3 regions of the Paenibacillus sp. FSL M7-0420 genome follow, and region 3 is predicted to be linked to each of the others. Evidence: riboswitches for the same ligand, from Rfam matches in the RefSeq annotation. Region 3 holds a riboswitch; each other region holds the start of a gene.
The links. Region 3 has a riboswitch for cobalamin ahead of MKX51_RS00770 (anaerobic ribonucleoside triphosphate reductase). Riboswitches for the same ligand answer to the same signal wherever they lie in the genome.

Region 1: another riboswitch for cobalamin. It lies ahead of MKX51_RS03270 (S-layer homology domain-containing protein); the one in region 3 lies ahead of MKX51_RS00770 (anaerobic ribonucleoside triphosphate reductase).
Region 2: another riboswitch for cobalamin. It lies ahead of MKX51_RS07545 (energy-coupling factor ABC transporter permease); the one in region 3 lies ahead of MKX51_RS00770 (anaerobic ribonucleoside triphosphate reductase).

What each region holds. Positions count from the first base shown of each region.
Region 1 is NZ_JBBOCJ010000001.1:760,936-767,000, reverse strand. It holds gene MKX51_RS03280 (energy-coupling factor transporter transmembrane component T) at 1-237, opposite strand, end outside; gene MKX51_RS03275 (DUF4430 domain-containing protein) at 234-1,103, opposite strand; gene MKX51_RS03270 (S-layer homology domain-containing protein) at 1,557-3,728, opposite strand; cobalamin riboswitch at 3,943-4,135, opposite strand; gene MKX51_RS03265 (GAP1-N2 domain-containing protein) at 5,048-6,065, opposite strand, start outside.
Region 2 is NZ_JBBOCJ010000001.1:1,770,226-1,776,290, forward strand. It holds gene MKX51_RS07535 (IS4 family transposase) at 133-1,455, shown strand; gene MKX51_RS07540 (ArsR/SmtB family transcription factor) at 1,867-2,799, opposite strand; cobalamin riboswitch at 2,939-3,132, shown strand; gene MKX51_RS07545 (energy-coupling factor ABC transporter permease) at 3,518-4,282, shown strand; gene MKX51_RS07550 (energy-coupling factor ABC transporter substrate-binding protein) at 4,282-4,575, shown strand; gene cbiQ (cobalt ECF transporter T component CbiQ) at 4,572-5,360, shown strand; gene MKX51_RS07560 (energy-coupling factor ABC transporter ATP-binding protein) at 5,425-6,065, shown strand, end outside.
Region 3 is NZ_JBBOCJ010000001.1:174,472-180,536, forward strand. It holds gene serS (serine--tRNA ligase) at 1-803, opposite strand, end outside; gene ssuE (NADPH-dependent FMN reductase) at 1,213-1,767, shown strand; gene nrdG (anaerobic ribonucleoside-triphosphate reductase activating protein) at 1,833-2,366, opposite strand; gene MKX51_RS00770 (anaerobic ribonucleoside triphosphate reductase) at 2,363-4,348, opposite strand; cobalamin riboswitch at 4,658-4,888, opposite strand; gene MKX51_RS00775 (MTH1187 family thiamine-binding protein) at 5,229-5,537, shown strand; gene MKX51_RS00780 (sugar phosphate isomerase/epimerase family protein) at 5,586-6,065, shown strand, end outside.

The DNA.
Region 1 (6,065 bases), 590 kb from region 3:
CGCCCCCCGATGTGAGAACAGCGGGTTCAGCAAGGCCACGGAAGCTGCCATCAGCAGCATAAAAGGCAAGCTGCGCAACAGCTGACGCCCTTGTCCCTGCAACAGCAGCAGCGCCAGCAGTCCGGCTATCTCTGTAGCCAGAAATAACGGATGGAAGACCAGCAAAGCGAACAGCAGCAGCCCCGCATAATACAACAGGGCTACGACCGGATGCATGGAACGAAAGCCGCTGCTCATGGCGCTTTGGCCCCCAGGTCTTTGCCTAGATCAAGCGTATACAGCCACTCGATGGTATCCCCGGGCTCCACGATCCAGCTGCCCGCAGCCTTGGACGGAAATTCTCCATTGACCTTGTACATCCAGCCGCTCTCTGACCCGTGATCATTCTCGTACAAATTATCTATACCTTCCACGTAAGCAAATGTTGCGCGGCCCTGATATTCCATCTGGATCTTCTGCTCCCGCGTAATCCGCTTCAGTAGGTCCAGCACACTCTCGCCCTTCTTGATCTCATACTGGGCAGCGGCCAGAATCACGCCATGCTCCTCATCTCCGGTGATGGAGAGGGTGACCACATTGTCCGGCTTGGGCGTGGCGGCCGGAGAGCGCGTAGCGGCTGGCGGCTTAGCCGTGGCCGCTGGCGCGGGCTTGGGGGTCGGCGGCTTGGGGGTGGCCGCCGGCTTGGCGGGCTCGCTCGCGCCCGCCGAAGGCTGCGTCGCCGCTGCGGCTGGCGACGCCGGGGACGTGGCGGGCTCGCTTGCGCCCGCCGAAGGCTGCGTCGCCGCTGCGCCTGGCGACACCGGGGGCTTGGCGGGCTCGCTTGCGCCCGCCGAAGGCTGCGTCGCCGCTGCGGCTGGCGACGCCGGAGCTGCCGTACCTTCCGCAGGGGCGGAAGGTACGGCAGTGCCCTCAGCGGCTCCCGGCAGCGGAGCCGCTTCGTCTCCAGGCCGCGGCGTCTGCGCGGCCGGGGTACCGGCGGGCGGCTGCGTGACGCCGCCTGCCTGATCCGGCTGCGCAGAGGAGCAGCCGGGGAGCAGCAATACCATCAGCAGGAGAAGCAGCGGAGCCAGCCTTCCCCGGCCTCTTTTGACTAAATTGAACATTACCTGCACACCTCCACAAAAAGGGAAAAGAACGGGGGCAGTCAGCCTGTTCCCCGTTCCTTCATACACCTTATGCTTACTTTTCAACACATATCCAAACGAATTCCAAGCTACTCCGTCCGTCTAACGAACCAACGAGCCTTCAGCGCTTCGGCAACCCTATACGGCTCATCGGCTCATCGGCATGAGTGCGTTAGTTGGATTTTCTACTCTTAATAATCCAGATTACGCACCTGTAAAGAATTTAGTTGGATTTCCGGCATCTAATTCTGCCCATACCTCATCCTTCTGCAGCTTCAAGCCTGAATAAGTGTCGTTTATCCAACTAGCTCCCGCTCTACAGCAAATCCGGCCAAATTAGATGTCATTTTTCCACTTATCGTCGGCTCCAGGTGCAACTCCAACGTGCAGTACCAGCTTGCAATACAGTCTGCTCCCTGCTCTTACTAAGAACTAAGGCAATCTAACCGCCACAGCAGCAGCCATCTCACGGGTTACAACAGCGGAAGGCTCGAATGCGCCGCCGGTGCCGCTCATATATCCAAGTCCCGTCACCGTACGGACAGCGGACAATGCATAGTCGCTAATCTTATCTTCGTCGCTGAATTTACCAGCCCCTGCGCCTGCTCCAGCTGATGCCGAATCCAGCTTAAAAGCTCTAACCATCATCACAGCCATATCCTGGCGCGTAACCAGCCCGTCCGGCTTAAACGTCTTGGCCGTCACACCGCTGATGATTCCTAGCTCCTTCGCCCGGTTCACTGTTCCATAATACCATGTACCGGCCTTAACATCACTGAAGGCCCCAGCGGAAGACGCCGCAGACGGCTCGTTCCCGGTTAACCGCAGCAGCAGCGCTGCAAATTCAGCACGGGTAATATTCTTTTTCGGTGCAAACAGCAGACGGCTCTCACTCACACCGTTCATCAGCTTGCGGTCATACGCCGTGTATACCGACTCCAGCGCCCAAGGCGAGATCGACTTCACATCGGCAAAAGCCGGACGGTCCGCCGCAGCAGAAGCCACCGTTACCGGGACCGTATGACGGACGATGGCTGGGGTTTTATCCTTCAGATATCCCGTAACCGTCAGGGTATATTTATTCGCTGGCAGTCCTCCGGCGATAGCAGCCACGCCCGCAGCATCTGTAACTGCTGTTTTACCGCCAATGGTTACCTGTACGCCTGCTGCCGGTGAGGTTACCGGATCGGAGGTGAAGGTCGCCTCATTCCAGACCCATTGTTTCTGGGTTACCTGCACCTTCAGATCTTGTCCAGGCTGCGGCTGTGCGGGAGTCACGGTTACGGCATCAACCACCTGCGTGTTGTCCCCGCCATAGTAGACCACAATGCGGTCATTCTCCTCCAGTGCGAAGTCGCCCATGCCTACACTTGGATAGATCCATACTCCGCCGCGTGCGACTACATACATCCAGCCATCATATCCGCCAAAAGTACCCGCAGTCACGCCGCCGATCCCCGTCACATAATTGCCTGCTTCATTGACCAGGGCCAGGCGCTTGGCTGCTGCTGTCTTGTCCAGTGCCGTAAGCACATTTCCAGCGTATACGCTGCCTTCAGCCAAGGTTCCATTTGGACCCTCAACAGTAACGGAGACACTTACCTGAGGATTCTTCACTGGTGTGCCGCTAAAGTCAAAGAGCTTACCGCCTGTTCCAAACAGCTTGTACGCTACCAAAGCCTCCAGCGCCTGCTCTGTAGAGAGCGGATTGGAGCTGCCGCCTGCAGTGTGGGCGAAGCCGCCGCCCTCTGCGCTGAAGCTCAGCAGCTTGCTGACCAGATTGATGTTACCCTTCGTGTAATCTGCTCCTGCAGGATCAATGCCGAAGGCAGACAGACCGATGATGGCCTGAGCTACACTCTCGCTGCTGTCGCCATATCCGCCGTTCTTATCCTGTGCCTTAGCCAGCCAGGCTGCCGCCCGCTGACCAGCAGCATTCACTGCCGCTTCCTGCTTGTGTCCAGCCAGTGCGTTCAGCACCATCGCTGTCATATCCGGATCACTCGCACCCGTGGTCAGGGTGAAGCCGCCGTCCGGGTTCTGCTTCGCCAGAATCTCTGCCAGCAGCTTCGACGGCGTCCATTTTGCATTGGCCGGGATCGTATAGCTGCCGGAATCCAGAGCCAGCAGTGCATAGACCGGATTATTCAGCGTCTGGCCCGTAATTTTATCGTTATGGTACAGCTTCTCGATCAGGTTATAGCCTGCCACATTCGCCGGGTCGCCGCCCAGTGCCTTAACAGCCAGCGTGATCCGGGCATAGTCCGTAGCTCTGGCAAAAACACCCTTAGCCTCAGCCACCTTGCCCTCAAGCGCCTTCAGATAGCCGGCTGGAACCTTGTAGCCCGCTTGCGCAAGGCCAATCGCCTGCCAATCCGACTGGACTCCGTTCTTCAGCATGAACTCCGCAGTAGCATAGACCGCAGCGGTTACGCTGGCTGCTTCACTTGCGGGCAGAGCGGATACCGCGGGTGCGGAAGTCACGCCTGCCTGTGCAGCAGCAACTTGTCCTGCCGGGGCTACGGCTGCTCCCAGCAGTGCGAACAGCATAATGACAGCTAGTCCCAGCCGTGTGAATCTGGATGATAGAGAGTGGTTCTTCATAACTAACCTCTTTCCTGAAATAGAATGGATGAATCCTGCTTCCTTACGCAAATAGAGCGGCAACCTAAAGACCGCCCTGTGCAGGGCGGCCGGGGAAGAATACAATACAGGGCAGCTGAAGGAGCCGATTGCTCTCCCGCATTACATACAATACAGCATATACAGCCCTCGCCAATATCAGCATCTGCTTCCACATTCTTACCCCCGAAGAATAGAAACAACAACGAAAAAGGCAGGTCTCCTGGCTCATACTTCACCGCTTCCCCCGCCTTCCCATCCCATTAACAGACAGTGGCTCCTCAGGAGTTGCTCCGTACTTACAGTGGCGGGACCGCGCCGGACTTGCACCGGACTTCCCTTTTAAGCAGATTCCTCTATTAGACATAGCCCTGCCAGCATCTGCTGGCAACAGCGTACGGCCTCTTAGACATCCGCACCTTTTCCCAAAGCTTATTAAATTTTTAATATTCTGAAACAATCATAGCTACTATTCCCCTGTATGTCTATAGACCAGCTATTTCTATTACAGCCACAGCCACCCCAAGGCCAGCCCGCACCAAAAAATCCTGAACAGCACATGCCCGCTACCCCGGCACATCGTACTATTCAGGACTATGGAGTCGTTCTTCTGCTGGTTAATTAAGACGTTGGCGGTACTAGCGGAGACAGCGGCAGCAGGCGATTGTATTATGTACATTAGAATTGGTGTAAAAGCGGCCGATAACGCATTCTGCTGCATTTCATACAATCGATTGTGGCAAAGAACCCTCCGCCGGGCCGAATTTCCAAAATCTAATGTACCGAATACAACAGAACGCCATATAAGCTCCAATATGCCTGATTCTAGTGTACAAAGTGCGATAGATTAGCTACTTACGGACGTCAGCATACTATCTGCTACATTTCACATATTCCAGCCTGCCGGAGCACTAATAAATGCACTACGCTAAGGTAAAGTAGGATGAGCCGCTAGCCGATCATCAGGTTTAAACTAATCAGTCTTTAATTTAACTCCTTCGCTTGCTGAGGGTCTGCCGTTCCCCGACGAAGGTGCACACTGTATGCTTAAATGCAATCTGTACAACTAAATCGTCTGATTTACCGCCAAATGTACTTTTAGCTGTATTTCGTGCACCTAAAATGCTTCTGTATCCGGCTTTTCGCCCATTCGGGCAAATTTAGTTGTATGGAATACAGTTAGGATAGGTCTGCCCTTCTTTTCACTGTTTTTAGTTGTACAGAGTACACCTATCTCTGAAGGTAATGTTACCCGATCGCACTAGTTAAAAAATGTAAACAGCCAGCTTGTTGCCGCTGCTTTATTCTGCATCCGTGTCTGCTTCCGGGCTTGCGGAAGCAGATGGTTCCGCACTAGGCGCGACTGTGGCTGTGGCCTCCGGGGCGCTGCCCGGATCTGCCGCCAGCTTCAGCGAGTAGCCTCCGGCGGTGATCATATCACCTGCCGCCAGCTTCGCGCCTGCTGAAAGCTCCACCGTCACCTCGTATACGCGTGACGGAGGAGTCCCCGCCGCCGCTGGAGGGGCGGTGGCTTCACTGTCCGCATCGCCGTCTACTCCGGCGCCTGCTTCACTCTTCGCACCGCCGTCCACTCCGGCTCCTGCCTCACTCTTCGCACCGCCGTCTACTCCGGCGCCTGCTTCAACCTGGCAACTGCTAACCGTTGCCTTAACCTCGTAGTCCGTAACGCCGCTGGCGGACTCCACCTTGATCCGCTCCGGCTTGAAGGCGGAGCATTCCGCCGCATCAGTGAAGCTGAACACCAGCTTACTGCTGTTGCTCTTGCCTGCTCCTCCGCTTCCCGCATCTCCGCCACTGTTCCCGCCGGTCCCTGCATCACCGCCATTATTCCCACCAGTTCCTGCATCTCCGCCACTATCCCCGCCGGTTCCTGCATCACCGCCGATAAGCCGGACAGAGACCGGGGCCGCTACAGCGGCCCCTCCGGTCACTGCCGGAAGCGGGCTGGGGCTGGCCACCGGCGCGGCTGTATCCTTGCCGCGTCCCCCAAGCTGACTCAGCAGGATAACCGCCGCAATCAGAATGATCCCGAGGATGCTCCCTGAGATCAGGATTTGAAATCGGCTGCGGCTGACCCACCGCGCCAGCGGCGAAGCCAGCTGGGCGCGGGCTTCATTGTAGACAGTCTGCATGGCAGGCGTTGCTGTGTCGAGATGGGTTTTGCGGAATTCACGGTTCTTGAATGCCTCGCGGTCGCTCTTCAGGAAGTATCTCAGCACGGCCCGCTTGTAATTCGGCCACAGCTTCTTGCCAGAGCTTGCGAACAGCCAGCTATGCTGCGACCAATCCAGGAACCGG
Region 2 (6,065 bases), 1.6 Mb from region 3:
AGATATAGAGCCAAAAACAAGAAAAAGGCAGGTTATCGAAAAGATAGCCTGCTCTTTTTTTGCACAAAAAATCTTGACAATCCGTAGAAAACGTGTGGCGAAGCCCCTTGAAAAAACGAGGAGGTTACGCCAATGAATGCTTATGCAAATTCGCTGAAAGACAGACTGACATCTCTCATCCGTGAGATGGCGGCTGCCCCCGCGCCTTACGTCAGAAACCCGGGAAAGGATTTTACCCGAACGAAAAAACTACCCTTTGAAATGGTTATGCAAACCCTGATCTTTATGGGCGGCAACAGCCTCTATAAGGAACTGTTGGAATCGCAGGGCTATGACGTTAACACCGCAACTTCTTCTGCTTTTGTTCAGCAAAGAAATAAAATTTTGCCGTCTGCGGTCGAATCTTTGTTTCACACCTTTACCGCGTCCCATACGGAATTCAAGGATTATCGAGGCTATCGATTATTGGCCATTGACGGTTCCGATCTGCATATTGCAACAGATCCTGCGGACCCGTTGACCTATTCTCAAAGTCAGCCCCACTCGAAAGGCTTTAACCTTCTGCACTTGAACGCTGCTTATGACCTCTGTAACCGGCTTTACGTAGACGCCATCCTTCAACCTCGAAAGCTACGCAACGAAGGAAGGGCGCTGTCCACGATGGTGGATCGGTCCCCTATTCAGGGGAACGTCATTGTGTTGGCGGATCGAGGATTGGAAAGCTACAATACGTTCGCGCATCTGGAACGGAAAGGATGGAAGTACGTCATACGGGTCAAGGATTTGCATTCGAATGGCATTCTTTCGGGCTTGCACTTGACCTTTGAAGGGGCGTTTGATCAGGAGATTCACCTGACGCTGACTAAAAAACGAACGAAAGCGTTCAGGGATCACCCCGAAATCTATAAAATTCTTCCGGCCACCTCTAGCTTTGATTTTCTGGACATGCAAAAGAACCTGTTTTACCCGATTTCCTTTCGGGTGGTTCGTTTCCTCCTGCCCAGTGGCGATTATGAAACCGTCATTACCAATCTACCGGCTGCTGAATTCTCACCGGATGAACTCCGGGAACTGTATCACCTGCGATGGGGGATTGAGACCTCTTTCCGGGCCTTAAAATACACCATCGGTCTGACCCATTTTCACGCAAAGAAGCAAGAGTCCATTACCCAAGAGATATTCGCAAGAATGATCCTCTACAATTTCGCTGAAATGATTACCTCGCACGTAGTCATTTCCCAAAAGGATAAACGGCACCTCTACCAAGTCAACTTCACGGTGGCCGTTCACGTCTGTAGACATTTCCTGCGCTCCAAGGGCGATGGACCCCCGCCTGATGTGGAAGCTTTGATTCGCAAAAATATGTTGCCGATTCGTCTCACCCGTCCTGGGCAAAGGAATACACGCAGAATACGTAGCAAATCCGCCATTAGCTTCGTCTACAGAGTAGCATAATTCGGTTCGCATGAACATTTTTTTAAGTGGATCTTCCATCCGCTTTGTTTGCTATGCGCTTTTTTCCTTCCTTACACCAAAAACAAACGGCATAGGACGTTTCCCCATACCGTTTTGGATTCTCTTTATTAATTCCAAACTTATCTTTGAACTTATCTTAATGACATTGGCATTTGTGCACCTGAGTCGGCGGAAAGTGGGCGATGAGCAGAAATGAGGAGCATTAGCTCCAAAAGTAGCTGAATCGAAAACTAACCTAATTAGTCTAACTAATCTATCTCCACTACCTACCTACCTACCTACCTACCTACCTACCTACCTACCTACCTACCTACCTACCTACCTACCTACCTACCTACCTACCTACCTACCTACCTACCTACCTACCTTCTACACACCCTAATCTGGCTTTCATATAGAACCCGGCAAATCTGCCACGCCATCTGTATAAAACAACTCAAACACAAGATCCTCGTTGTAATTGCCGAAGCCTTTGCCGAACAGGGTGAGGCCGCCGATGTGCTCGGCATCCTCCTCGACAGAGAGCCGGAAGGTCCATTGTTTGTTGCGGATGCCTACCTGATCCAGGGTGACCTCCGACAGCTTTTGCCCATCCATGAAGGTGCCTGACTGCGTAATCCGCAGCTGCTTGAGCAGGCCGTATTGATTGGTGAGTGCAGGCCACCAGGCCGGGGTGTATTTTCCCGGATTATCTCCGTAGTCACCGGGGCTGGTCCAGAAGCCGAGCGATTGTCCGTTCAGCGTGAAGGTAATATCCGACGGCCAGTTGTTGTTGACCGACGGGGCTTCGGAGGCGATCTCCATCGTGATGGCAAGCTCCTCCGGCTGCTGGCTCGACAGCAGGAAATTCGGGATTTTATACTCGACGAACCCCTTGCCGAACCAGAGAATCCCGGCGTTCACCCGCTCCTGGTCCCAGAAATAACGGGGATCGTCAAAGTGTCCGATGACCCTCTCCGTCGTAGACAGTCCACAGGTAGGCTCAATCTGGAAGTCGGAATAATGCCCCACCGGAATGTCCTTGCGGTACCCCCTGCGCGGAGTCCGGGCTTGTCCCGGAAAAACAATCTCAGCCCCGTCGGCGGCCAGTGTACAGATCTTCTGCAGACCGCTTTTGCCGGGAGCCATATGGCTGCGGATCAGCCCGGCGGCTTCGAGCTTGCGCACATGCATGGTCATAATCGCACTGCTGAGCTTGAGGGCTGCGGCCAGCTCCTTCACGTTCATGGGCTTCTCGGACAGCAGCCGCAGCATATGCAGGCGCACGGTACTGGACAGGGCCTCGTACACGGGCAGGGATTGTTCGGTTAGATCAAGTTTCATCGGATGCCTCCACGTTCAGGTTATATAGTTAATAATTATATTACTCAAATAAAATTTCTACAAGCCATGATTGGCTTCAGGACAGCTTTTCCAATTTATATCACAGACACGCTAAGCCCGGTCCGCTATGATGTGAGATGAATTAGCGATGAAACAAGGTGCTCTTGCCGGAAGCGGCAAGGGATAACAGGGAATCGGGTGCAACTCCCGAGCGGTCCCGCCACTGTATGGAAGAGCTGCACTTCATGAGGTCACTCGGGAAGCCCCGGGGAAGACGAAGTCTGCGGCGCCTGTATTCCAAGCCAGGAGACCTACCTTGTCGATGCACACCACGACTCTACGCGGATAGGAGCGGTGTACGGATAGGTTAATGAGAAGAGGCGTTCTGCCCTGATGGACCGGAGGAATCTTGGAATCTTAGAGATGACCCCCGGCTTACAGCTGCGGGATACAAGGACACGGCCCATAGTGATGGGACGATGAGAAGCACCTTGTTTCGCTTGGCTGCGTGCAGCGCGCTCTATCGAACTTGCCTGCGTACATACACTCCCACCCTTTAGGGTGGGTTTTTTGGAATATAAGGATTTTTATGCTTCACGCTATAAATCATCCTTATATTCCTCGCTGAAACGTACCGTCCTATAAAAGGACGGCAAAGATGTTTCCACTTGGGCTTTAAGATCTGTAATGGGAAAACAACAAACATGGAGGGTGACAAATGAAAAAGCACAGATGGTGGAGCTTTGCGGCACTGGTTGCCGGATTTACGGTGTACTTTATGCTGAATGAACCGGGGACGGCCCGGGCAATGCACATTATGGAAGGATTCCTGCCGGTAGGCTGGGCGGTGTTCTGGTGGACGGCGTTTATCCCGTTTTTTGTGCTCGGAATCTTCAAGCTGAAATCCATGACAAGGGAGAATCCGGAACTGAAGCTGCTGCTGGGCCTGGCCGGGGCGTTTACCTTCGTACTGTCTGCGCTCAAAATGCCTTCCGTGACCGGAAGCAGCTCCCACCCCACGGGTACCGGACTTGGTGCGGTTATGCTGGGGCCGCTGCCTATGAGCGTAATCGGCTCGATTGTCCTGCTGTTTCAAGCGCTGCTGCTGGCGCACGGAGGGATTACTACGCTCGGGGCCAATGCGTTCTCGATGGCGGTGGCGGGTCCTTTTGCCGGCTATGCAGTGTATAAGCTGATGATGAAGCGGCCGGACCGTGAGAAGCTGGCGTTGTTCTGTGCGGCTGCGGTAGCGGATCTGAGTACGTATGTAGTGACTTCCTTTCAGCTGGCGGTGGCTTTTCCGGCGGCGGATGGCGGCGTGCTGGCTTCTTTTCTCAAATTCGGGGGCATCTTTGCCGTGACGCAAATCCCGCTGGCCATCAGTGAAGGGCTGTTGACGGTACTGCTCTGGAACTGGCTGAAATCGTATAGTCCGAATGAATTGTCGCTTCTGAAACGCAAGGTGAACGGAGGAAGAGCCTAATGAGCAATAAATGGAAAAATGGGTTGATGCTGCTGGTTGTTATTCTGCTGGTTATTCTGCCGCTGCTGCTGGTCAATGGGGAATTCGGCGGGGCCGATGATGCGGCTGAAGGTGTGATTACCGAGATGAATCCTGACTATAAGCCGTGGTTCAAGCCGCTGACCGAGCTGCCGGGTGAGACGGAGAGTATGCTGTTTGCATTGCAGGCAGCGATTGGTGCCGGTGTGATCGGTTATACCTTGGGGCTGCTCAAGGGCAAGCAGGGCGGGACGAAGCAGCATAGCAGCAAGTGATTCGGCGGATTGACGTTCTCTCCTACAATAATGCTCTGCGCCAGTTATCCCCGATGTGGAAAAGCTCGTTCGCAGCCCTGATGTTCCTGCTCTCTTACACTGTACATCCGGTACTACAGGCTGCAATCACCCTATGGATGATGTCCTGGTGTGTATTGCAGGCCCGTATTCCCTTGCGTGCTTATGGCATGCTGTTCGGCACAGCGCTGCTGTTCTATGCGCTTAGCGTACCGGCGCTGCTCGTGGAATTCGGGCATCCGGCTGCGGGAGAGGCAGGGATATTCCCGCTTCCGGGACTGAATCTGCCCGTATATGTCACAGCGGCGGGACTTCAGCGGGCAGGGGAGCTGCTGGCCAGAATCTCTGCCTGTATGAGTTGTTTCTTTTTCCTGATGTTCACTACTCCGTTCAGTGAGCTTTTGCAGGTGCTGCGCAGGCTGCGGATGCCGCAGATTGTTCTGGAGCTGATGCTGATTATGTACCGCTTCTTATTCCTGCTGAGTGATGCAGCGCATGGGCTGCTGCTGGCCCGCAGGCTGCGCGGAGGCCGTAGAGGCTATAAGGCGAAGCTGCGTGAGACTGCGGCTATGGCAGGAGCGCTGTTCGGCAACACGATGCACCGGTATAACGGACTATCGCAGGGGCTGCTGGCCCGCGGATTCACCGATGAGATTATTCTGCCGCCTTATACGGCGCGTCCTGTGCCGCGGCGCTATGCTGTCCAGGCGTATTCCGGGATAGCAGTGCTGGTGCTGGCGCAGCTCTGGCTGTGGACGCGGGGGTGAAATCATGCGCAAAGTACAACAACTTCCGATCGTCCAAATCACATTAGAGGAGCAAGTGATAGATATGGAATATAGTCTGGCTTGTGACGGAGTGGTGTTCCATTACCCGGATACGAAGGAGCCTGCACTGCATGAACTGACGTTCTCCATCCCCTCAGGCAGCAAGACGGCGGTGCTCGGTCATAACGGTTCGGGCAAATCGACGCTGTTCCTGCATGCCGTCGGCATTCTGCGCCCGCAGCAGGGGACGGTTATGCAAGGAGGGAAGGCGTTATCCTACTCCAAAAAAGAGCTGGCCGCTCTGCGGCGGAAAGTGGGCCTGGTCTTCCAGGACCCCGAGCAGCAGCTGATCCTCAGCACTCCGCTGGAGGATGTGTCTTTCGGGCTGCGCGGCAGCGGCATGGCTGAACCGGCTATCGCTGCGCGCTGCCGGGAGGTCATGGAGCTGCTGAATCTGACTGATCTGGGCGATAAACCGATTCACCAGCTTAGTCTGGGCCAGAAGAAACGCACGGCACTCGCCGGTGTACTGGCTATGGAGCCGGAGCTGATTCTGCTGGATGAGCCGACCTCGTATCTGGACCCGTTATCGGAGCAGCAGATGCTGAAGGGGCTTGAAGCCATACATGATAAAGGGACAACCGTAGTTATGGCTACGCATGATATGGACCTGGCCTACCGCTGGGCGGACTGGATTATTGTGCT
Region 3 (6,065 bases):
CCGGCCGAGCCGACCTCGCGGCGGAAGCAGGCCGACATCCCGGCCAGCCGCAGCGGCTGATCCAGCTCCAGAATCTCATCGCTGTACAGCGAGACCAGCGATACCTCCGAGGTCCCGGCCAGCCAGCGCTTCTCGCCCGTCAGCTCGTAGGTCTGATCCATGCCGCCGGGGAAGAAGCCGGTCCGCTCCAGCGCCTCCGGCCGGACGATCACGGGCACATCCAGCGCGGTGAAGCCGCGCTGCATCAGCACATCGAGGGCCAGCCGCTGCACGGCAAGATGCAGCAGCAGCCCGGCCCCCTTCAGCACATAGCTGCGGGGCCCTCCGGCTTTGACGCCGCGCGGAAGGTCGATGATGTCGTGCAGCTCTCCGAGCTCGACATGGTCCCGCGCGCGGAACCCGAAGACCGGCAGCGCGCCATGCCGCCGCAGCTCCACATTCGCGCGCTCATCCGGCCCGATCGGCGTATCCGCCGACACGGGATTCGGCGCTTCCAGCAGCAGCTCGCCGCAGCGCTGCTCCGCTTCCGCAAGCTCCGCCTCCAGCAGAGTCAGCTGGCCGTTGATCACCCGCACCTGCTCCTTGGCCAGCTCGCCACCCGAAACGTCGCCCCCGCGCAGCAGGCGCTCGACCTCCTTCGTCAGCGCGTTGCGCTCCGCGCGCCGCTGCTCCGTCTCCCGGCGGGCCAGCCGCCGCCGGTCATCCCACTCCAGAAGTTCCTCCAGGGGGAACTTCAATCTTTTCCACTCGGCTGTCTTCCGTACAATGTCCTCATTCTCCCTGATCCAGTTCATATCCAGCATCTGCATCCGCTCCTTAAGTGTGGGTAAAAAAACGCAAAAAACGCCCTCATCCATGGGACGAGGAGCGTCAGCTCGCGGTGCCACCCAGGTTGACCTCATTCGCGTACAGCTGCTATGCAGCGCGCGGAATCAGGCCCTCTTTGGTCTTCGCGGTAACGGGCGAAACCCGGTAAACTTAGGGAACAGGAAGCTGCTCCGGTCGCAGACGCCTCGCGGTTGGATGCCGGTCGTTGGCCTGGTCGGGATATAGGTTTGCCGCTTATTATAACCAGAGCGGCAGCGGTTTGCAAGCATAAGAGGGGTTTGACAATATTCCTTGTACTCTGCTAGGATTATTACTAATTTAAAGTATTGATGCCCGGCGAAGCAGCCCGGTTTATCCTATCATGCGGACGGAAGAGGTGCGGAAATGGCCAAAATAGTCGTAATTAACGGAACACCCTCGCTGGTCTCACGGATCAATGCCGTGATTGAGTATGCAGAGAATGACCTGCGGGAGCGCGGATTTGAAGTGGAGCGGATCAATGTGGCGGAGCTGCCCGCGGAGGATCTGATCCATACCAAATTCGAGAGCGAAGCCATCGTCAAGGCGAACGGGCTCGTGGCGGAAGCCGATGCGGTCATCGTAGTTAGCCCGGTGTATAAGGCCTCCTATACCGGAGTGCTGAAGACCTTCCTGGATCTGGTGCCGCAAAAAGGGCTGGCCGGCAAAATCGTGCTGCCGCTCTTCATGGGCGGAAGCCTCGCGCATCTGCTGGCGATTGACTATGCGCTGAAGCCGGTACTGTCCGTGCTGGGTGCCCGCTACATTCTTGGCGGCGTCTACGCCGTAGACTCGCAGGCGGTGCGTAACGACCAGGGCGTAGTTGAGCTGGCCGAAGAGCTGAAGCTGCGTCTGGACAGCGTACTGGAGGAGCTGGCAGAGGAGACGGAGCATAAGGTGGCACGTAAGGCAGGGCAATAAGCCGTACCCGGTCCGAACCAATAAAAGGCACTAAACCACCCGGTAGCGGGAGTTTAGTGCCTTTGTTATTTTTGTACCCCTTGAAAGCTCAGCTCCGGCTCCCACAGAACAACCCTATCTCCCGCCAGACTCGCAGGAATATCAATGATCCGCTGGTTGCTGCTTCCCCGGTAAGAGAGGGTAAGGTCTTTGAGCGCTTCGACGAACCGTCCGTCGATCACGACCTGGCACAAGGCCAGCAGGTTCCATTCCGCTGAACCGGGGGAAGCCGTAAGCTCCTCGTACGTATAACCGGTATAGATCCAGATTGGGAAGTCCGGCAGCTCGGCGCGCAGCTCGTGAATGAAGTCTGCAGCCTCCTCAGCCGAGAAAAAAGGGTCCCCGCCCGCCAGCGTCAAGCCGTCCAGCAGCGGATTGCCTGCAATCTCTTCTATGATCTCCCGCCGCCGCTCCGGGGTGAAGACTTCCCCGAAGTTAAAGTTCCAGGTCTTCGGGTTGAAGCAGCCCGGGCAGCGGTGGCGGCAGCCGCTGATGAAGAGGACGGCCCGCAGGCCTTCCCCTTCATTGATCGACTCCGGGTAATATCCGCAGATGTTCATAGATGCTTAACACGGTCCCGGACTTCGGCTTGCTTGGCCGCATTGAAGCGGGTCTGATAGTCACCGGTCAGATACCCGGTAACCCGGCGCAGACGGCGGATATGGGTGGTATCCTCATGGGCATTGCAGGTCGGGCAATTCGTACCGATGACCCCTTCATAGCCGCAGCCGGAGCAGCGGTCAATCGGATGGTTAATGCTGAAGTAGCTGATGTCCTGCTCCAGCGCGTATTTGATGATTTTGACGAAGGCTGCAGGGTTGCTCCGGGCATTGCCGTTCAGTTCGACATAGGAGATCGCTCCGGCGTTGCAATATTCATGGAACGTGGCTTCCAGGCTGATCTTCTTGGCTGCGCTCAGTTCATGGTAGACCGGAATGTGGAACGAGTTCGTATAATATTCACGGTCGGTTACCCCAGGGATAGAGCCTAGCACCTTGCGGTCGATCTTGGTAAATTTGCCGGAAAGACCCTCGGCCGGCGTGGCGAACAAGGTGATGTTGAGGTTAAGCTCCTCGCTCTTGCGGTCGCAATATTCACGCATGTGGCGGACGATGGCTACAGCCTTGGCGTGAATCTCCATATCTTCGCCGTGGTGCTTGCCGTACATGGCCTTCATGCATTCCGCCATCCCGATGAAGCCCAGTGACAGGCTGCCGTGCTTCAGCAGTTCGCCTACACTGTCATCAGGGGCAAGCTGCTCGCCGCCTTCCCAGACGCCTTCACGCATCATGAAATCGGAGGCTTTGGCCTTCTGGGAAGCCTGGATACGGAAGCGGTGCAGCAGGCCGTCCAGCGCAATATCCATATAGTGATTGAGGTCGTCGAAGAACCCTTCTTCATCAGCAGCGAGGCGGCGGCCGGTTATCGTGCCGTGGGCCAGTCCAAGACGCACCAGGTTGAGCGTGTTGAAGGACAGGTTGCCTTTGCCGGAGCAATGGTTGCGTCCGAAGCGGTCGCCGAGCACACGGGTCCGGCAGCCCATCGTAGCGAACTCGGTATCCGGGTCAGCCGGATCGTAATACTGCATGTTCAGCGGAGCGTCCAGATTGGCGAAGTTCGGATACAATCTGCGCGCCGAGCACTCCGCTGCCTTCAGGAACAGCTCGTAGTTAGGATCACCCGGTTGCTGGTTAATGCCTTGCTTGCATTTGAAGATCTGAATCGGGAACACCGGCGTCTCCCCGCTGCCCAGTCCATTCATCGTGGCCGTCAGCAGCGAGCTGATCACCAGCTGGCCCTCCGGGGAGGTGCAGGTGCCGTAGTTGATGCTGGTAAAAGGAATCTGGCCGCCGGAGCGGCTGGACATCGTATTCAGGTTATGTACCATACTCTCTGCGGCCTGCAGGGTCTCGCTCTGCGTCTCCTTCAGGGCAAAACGGAAGGCCCGCGGATACTGCTCAGCCAGATCGCTGCGGCTCATCGTAATCTCCCCAAGCTCCGAACCCTCTGCGTTCTCCTCGAAATACTCCAGACCTTTGCGGAAGAGCTTGGAGAAGGATTTGGTCACATAAGGGGCCAGATCATAATCCAGCTTGTTGGCGGACACACCGCCGTACTGCGCATTCTGCTGCGACTGGAAAATAATCGCCACCAGCGACATCGCCGTCATAATCGAGTTGGGAGGCCGTACGCTGCCGTTGCCGGTGTTGAAGCCTTCACGGAGAAGCCGTTCGAACGGGATGAAGATGCAGTTGGTAGTTCCGATGGCGTATTGATCCAGGTCATGTACATAGACGACATTATCCAGGGTAGCCTGTACCAGCTGCGGCGGCATGGTGAAGTTGCGGGCATACCATTTGGAGTATTCACTGCCGAACTTGCTCATTTTGCCGGAGAAGCTCTCCCCGTTCAGGTTCGCATTCTCGCGCAGCAGATCCAGATCCCGGCTGTCGATAATATCCCGTCCCAGATGAATGACCTCTTCCAAAAGATCCTCCTGTGCAGCTTGTCCTTCGTTATAACGTTTCTCCAGCAGCGTCATTATATAACTCTCTCCTCTCGGGTATTGTAAGCGTTAAAAAAGCACCCCCGGCCGGGAAGGCCGGAAATGCCCGAATGCATGATGCAAAGATCCGGGAAACGGAAATTTGCCTGTGGTCTGGGTGGAACATACGAGCAGACACAAGGGCGATAGCTTACGCCCGTTCTTGTATATTCCGCAGAGCCGATACCTGAAAATAATCCCCGATCGTCCTCAGGTATCGGCAGCCTCTGACCCGAATGACGGAAGGCTAACTCTGCTATTGCAGGCCGCATACGGACACCTCCCCTGTTCCTCGCAGGAGTCTAAGCGGTGCCACCGAAACAGGCAGGTCTCCTGGCTTCCGGCAACTCCTCCGGCGCCTTCCCGGGGGGCTTATTCCGCCCCTTAGTGGCAATTAGCCGGAGAATGCGGCCCTGGGCATCGCACCCTGGGAGCATCCGGTTACAGTGGCGGGACCGCAGCGGTTTTGCACCGCGCTTCCCTATTAAGTCGCACCTCTATTACAAGAGGTGAAACACCCGTTTCTACTATATTTTGTTGTTATCTATTAAAGCTACCGCAATATATTGTGTTTGTAAATGTTTTTTTGCAATCCCGCACGGGGAGCGGGTTCGGCGCTTTTACTCACAGCTGATCCACAGTTAGTCCACAGGTAATCCACAACTTTCCTCTGAATCTGCCGTGAATGTTTCATAAAATCTCCGAAAATACGCCACAAAGAATCCATAAATAGAGTGCGTCTAATCCTGGTAATCATTTTGACGGATATTAATAGAATAGAGAGGGTGCAGGTGATTTGTAGCAAGCCTGGCGAAGCGTTACAATAAAGAGGAAAAGTTAGAGGCAGGCACATCAGATCATTAGGAGGCAGTTCACAATGGCAATTGGCGAAGTGACCGTTATTCCGGTTGGGACAGGCAGCACCAGTCTCAGCAGCTATGTGGCCGAGATGCAGCGCGTGTTGGAGACGGTGGAGGGCATTACCTATGAGCTTACTTCCATGGGTACGATTATTGAGGGTCCGGTAGCGCGGATTCTGGCTGCGGTAGAAGCGCTGCATGAGTCGCCGTTCACCGCCGGGGCGCAGAGAGTCTCAACCTCGCTCAAGATCGATGACCGGCGCGACAAGACCTCGACCAGCCGCAGCAAGCTGGAATCCGTGGAGCGCAAGCTACAGGGGAAGTAGCGGGAATATAGTATCCAATCAGAAATGACGATAAGGAGCGGATTCTTCATGACAACAGCAGCACAGCAGATCGGAATTCAAATGTATACACTGCGCGACCAGACGGAGCGCGATTTCCTCGGCACACTGGCCAAGGTGGCAGAGATGGGGTACCAGGCAGTGGAATTCGCCGGTTATTTCGGTGTATCTGCAGGGGAACTGCGCCGTAAGCTGGATGAACTTGGCCTGGCGGCCCCCTCGGCGCATGTAGGCCTGGACTTCAGCAGTCTGGATAAGATGGAACAGGCCTTAGCCAAAGAGATTGAATACGCGGTAGAGCTCGGACTGCAATATATAATCACCCCGTCGGCACCGCTTCCGCCGAATCCTTCCATAGAGGATGTAACGAGAATCATTCCATTCCTGGAGAAGGCTTCCGCGATGGTCCGGGCGGCGGGGATGCAGTACGGCTACCACAACCATGATTATGAATTCAAAGAGGTTGACGGCAAGGCGGTCATCGATATCTGGCTGGAGCAGATTCCTGCC